DNA from 2 places in the Pseudoflavonifractor sp. MCC625 genome. Region 2 is predicted to be linked to the other one. Evidence: riboswitches for the same ligand, from Rfam matches in the RefSeq annotation. Region 2 holds a riboswitch; the other holds the start of a gene.
What was found. A riboswitch is a leader RNA that binds a small molecule or an ion and turns the genes downstream of it on or off. The one in region 2 is predicted to bind cyclic di-GMP.

Region 1 (2,199 bases), on a different contig from region 2:
TCATGCTTCCTTTCTAAGTTTGTCACCATGTAGCAATAGCTAAAATTGTTCTAATAAATTAGCTTTTAAACTCAGTAGGCAGCTTGTTGAAGCCATCGTCCGCCTTAGCAGCGTCACCCTCACCGGTCAGACCGTCATACTGAATAGCGGCAGCCTGGAAGGAGAGAGTCGCCTTGTCGAGCTTAACACCATTTACCAGTGCATCCTCATCGGGGTCTACCGTGTTATTAGCAAGAATCCCCAGTTCGGCATTCTCCTCTGCAACCTTCCAATAGTAGTTCTCATGTCCCGCCAGCGGAGTCCAATTATTGGTATCTACAGTAGCGTCAAAGTATGTATCAAAGTCGCTACCCTTCACTACCTTCAGATAGACAATGCTCTTTTCGCTTCCATCATTCACCGTTACTTTGGCTTCTTTGGTAATATTGATACCGGGCGTGACGGTATACTGCTGACCAGTAAAGCCCTCACCCGCAGTCTTCCACTCCTCACCCTGTTTTTCCTGCAGCTTGATGCCTACGTTGCCGATGGTAAAGGTATTCTCGATAGTATCTGTCTTGGCAGTCAGCCAAGCCAGGGTGCCGCCCACGGCGACAGCTGCGGTCAGGGACAGGGCTGCGGTAGTAGCAGCAACTTTCTTCACGTTCATTGTGTTTGCTCCTTTCTCTTCTTAAAGAACATTGGTTGGTCTGGATCTTTGCGAGTACCGGGTCGAATCTATTTACTGCCTTTCGGCGTTCCCCCTGCGTCATCGGCCTTACCCGCTTTCTTGGCGGCGGCCTTCTTGTCCGAATCCTCGGCCCATTTCAGAATCTCCGGTGTGAAGAGCAGGATCAGCAACACGGCGATCACACTCCATCCCACATACATGCCCGGGGCGTGGGTGAGGAAATCGGTGAGGAAGCCCAGCTTTGGGATACAGAACTGGGGTACTCCGATCAGGTTCTCGAAAAGAACCGGGCTTCCGTCGGGACTGTCATTGGCATCCCCCTGCGTGCGGAACCAACCGTCGGTCTCATTGACTTCAATCACCCGGTGGGTGGCAACGGTCAGATCCTCATTCAAGACAAAGGTGATGGGGTCGCCCACCTTTACATCCTGTGGCTCCACATCCTTCACATAGATCAGGGAACCGGTGGGATAGGTCGGCTCCATACTTCCGCTGAGCACTACGTAGGGGGTCAACCCCACCAGACGTACGCCCACCAGAAGGACGGCCACGCCCACCACGATCACCGCCAGGATGGTGGTCAGGGTGTTCCAGAGGACTTTAACTGCTTTGGGCACTGCGCCCTCACCTCGCTTTCTCAGACTGGGAGACCGGGGGACCTTCCCGCCCGGAAGCTCACTTTCTGAATCCGAGTATAGCACCCTGCGGTCACAGAACGGTTACATTTCAAGGTTTGGATGTACATTTTTTATTTCTTTTAAATCGTTCTGTTTCCGCTGTTTTAGAGGTGAAAAAACAGCGCCGCAGACGAACTGTCTGCGGCGCGAACAGGATCCATTCCAGGAAAAGAGCTCAACGCATCGGCAGACCGAACGTCTTTGTCTGGGCAGCCGAACGAGCGTAGCGGCACATGGCCGTGTTAGCTTTCTAGCTTTGCGTCCCATGCTTTCACATGGTTTGCTCTTTTCCAACTTGTAAGCTTGCCGGAGCATGCTCTCCGGCGGGAGATCGCTTCTGTTACAGAGTATAGCACCCTTCGGTCACAAATCGGTTACATTTTAAAAATTTTTCCCGAAAGCCTTAAAGATATATTAAGAACTTCTGTAACGGTAACATTGTAGCACAAATAAATCGCAGATGCAAGTATGCTGGTTGTTTAGTATTCCTCCCATCCCCCTATTTTTCGACCGTCTCTTTATCCATTCTGCACAGTTTCTGCTGCCGGCATCCGAAAGCGGAACCGAATCTCCACCTGTTTTCCCTCCTCCACCAGCACCCGATCCACCAGGGAGAGCACGGCCGGGCGGGTCAGCGGTGCAAAGGTCAGGGTCTCCCGCACCCGCTCGGTCCACCAGGCCGGGTCGTTTCGTGGAGCCGGGGGGAGCGCGCTCAACCGGGCTTCCAGCTCCTCCCGCCGCCGCCGGTTTTCCAGGAGGAGCTCCTGAAATTCCGTCCGGGTGATCACCCCCTCCTCCTGATCCCGGTAGAGATGGACTGTCCGGCGGCGGCAGGCCTGGAGGGCCCGCTCC
Region 2 (2,199 bases):
CCGGTGCGGCAGCTACAACAGCTAACATTGTTATTATACGCCATACTCTGCATGGTTCGCAACGTCTGGTTAATAGAAGATTTCACGTCCGCGATTGGCCGCGAACCAGCGGTCAAGTTCTGCTCGAATGGTGATGTAATCACGTCCAACTTTGGTGACGGGCAGAACACCGGCCCGCAGTAAGGCGTTGAGTTTTGACCGGCCGAACGGAAACAGTTCCAGCAGATCATTCTGTGATAAAATTTCGTAATCAAATGACATGTAAAACCTCCATGAAGTGCGAAACCGGAAGAATACACGCAAAGAAGCGGTATTCTTCCGGTTTTATAATGATTTATACTGTTACTGTCAGTCTATTCGGCCTCACCCCCGACTGCGGGAAGCACCAAGCGATCGGCGGCGTACCGATTCCACAGGAATTTCACCTATCCGTTGTCCGACCTCATTGCCTGCGACGTTTTCACGCTCGGACGGTGACTGGTCGGGAGTATCATTATCTTCCGCGCGGGTCATTGCCATGATAGGAGCCACCCACAGTTCACAGCTTTCCGCTGCAGCTCTCCGCGCCGAATTTGTACCTGATGCCTGAGTATGCGGTTGTCAAAGGACATTGGAAATATTTCCTCTTTTACTATAACGCCGAAATGTGGTCAATGGAATAGCCCCTGAAAAATATTTTTAATCATGCACAAGATTCAACTTCAGTTTTTGTGCGATATGCTAATATCTTATCAAAACGCCGGTAAAAACCGCTTTTGAGGTGAGGGGAGAGGAACGAAATCCGCGCCGCCCGCGTCTTTCCTCTCCCCCTGCTGCGGTTGATGGATAACTCCCTTGCGGCAGTTACCCACAGCCGCAGCACCCCCTCACCATTCTCGCGGCGGCGAGCGCAGAGAAAAAAACTTTGAAGTCTATAACAATAGACCCTCTCCGACGTAAGCAGTACACAATTTTAAACAAGTACTTGTTTAAGTATAAAAATATTTTTGTCGAAATTGACAAAGTAATAATTGACAAACACCCAGTAACTTAGTATAATTTGAATAGCAAAATAACCCAAACTCTTAGGAGAATGGCAGAAATGGCAAAACAGAGGAAACTCTGCGGCGCAAAGCTATAGGATCTAAACGATTGTCCAGCAATCGCATGACAGCCAGTTACCTAAACCAGTCCCCGCATTACGGGCGCAGTACTGTGTGGACTACTATCCATGCGGTACTGCGCCCTTTTTTTACTGTTTGGGCGCAAAAGAAAGGGAGCGATCGAAAAATGAAACGCACACGAATCAGCGTATTGCTTGTAATAGCCTTGCTGTTGCAGCTATACGCACCACTCACGGCAGGCGCAGTAGACTTTACGCCAAACCCACAGACGGAATATGCCAAACGATTTATTGCCGCCTGTGATGGACAGACATGGTTCATCAATGAGATTGAGCGTTTGCTGAACGCCCAGCAGCGCACACTGGATACCATCACCGGAGCGGAAGACCTTGTGGAAATCAAGAGCATTGGTCTAAAAGGTCAGAACATCACCGGACATATACCGGCTGCAATCGGGGAACTTAGTGAATTGCGGTATCTGTTCCTCTCGGATAATCATTTGAGCGGAGATATTCCGTCTGCGCTCTATACGCTCCCGAAACTGCAAAATGTAGACTTGGGCGGCAATGATTATGCAGGTGCGATTCCTTCCGAGTTTGGTACAATGCCCGCATTGAAAACGCTGGTTCTCAAAGATAACCAGTACACTGGTACGATACCGGACACGATTTTGAGCAATACCCAGATTGAGGTGCTGAACCTCATGGGAAATCAGTTGACCGGCGGTTTTCCTGCGGCAGTTGCCGGTATGAGCAGTCTGAAATACTTGAACCTTTCGGAAAATGCTATCGGCGGTACGATTCCCGACCTGTCCGCGCTAACTAATCTTATCTCGCTTTCGGCGTGGCAGTGCGGATTGACCGGCACGATTCCCGAAACACTGTACACGCTTTCCGGTTTGCAGATTTTAGACCTGTCCGAAAACAAGCTGGAAGGCGAAATCTCTGCCGGTATTGCTAATCTGGCAGACCTGCAATATCTCGCGCTGGACACGAATCCTCTGCGCGGTGTATTACCGGACGCATTTACGCATACCGCGTTGACCGAGATTCATTTGGAAAACACTTATCTGCGCGGTTTTGTTCCTGCTACGCTC

Region 1: linked by a shared signal. The riboswitch ahead of GPK94_RS04455 (signal peptidase I) and the one ahead of GPK94_RS05615 (S-layer homology domain-containing protein) in region 2 are both predicted to bind cyclic di-GMP.

The regions. Positions count from the first base shown of each region.
Region 1 covers NZ_WQOJ01000011.1:65,267-67,465, forward strand. The annotation lists gene GPK94_RS04450 (SipW-dependent-type signal peptide-containing protein) at 59-649, opposite strand; gene GPK94_RS04455 (signal peptidase I) at 718-1,287, opposite strand; cyclic di-GMP riboswitch class I at 1,553-1,642, opposite strand; gene GPK94_RS04460 (recombinase family protein) at 1,866-2,199, opposite strand, start outside.
Region 2 covers NZ_WQOJ01000014.1:199,198-201,396, reverse strand. The annotation lists gene GPK94_RS05620 (helix-turn-helix domain-containing protein) at 70-261, opposite strand; cyclic di-GMP riboswitch class I at 1,074-1,165, shown strand; gene GPK94_RS05615 (S-layer homology domain-containing protein) at 1,270-2,199, shown strand, end outside.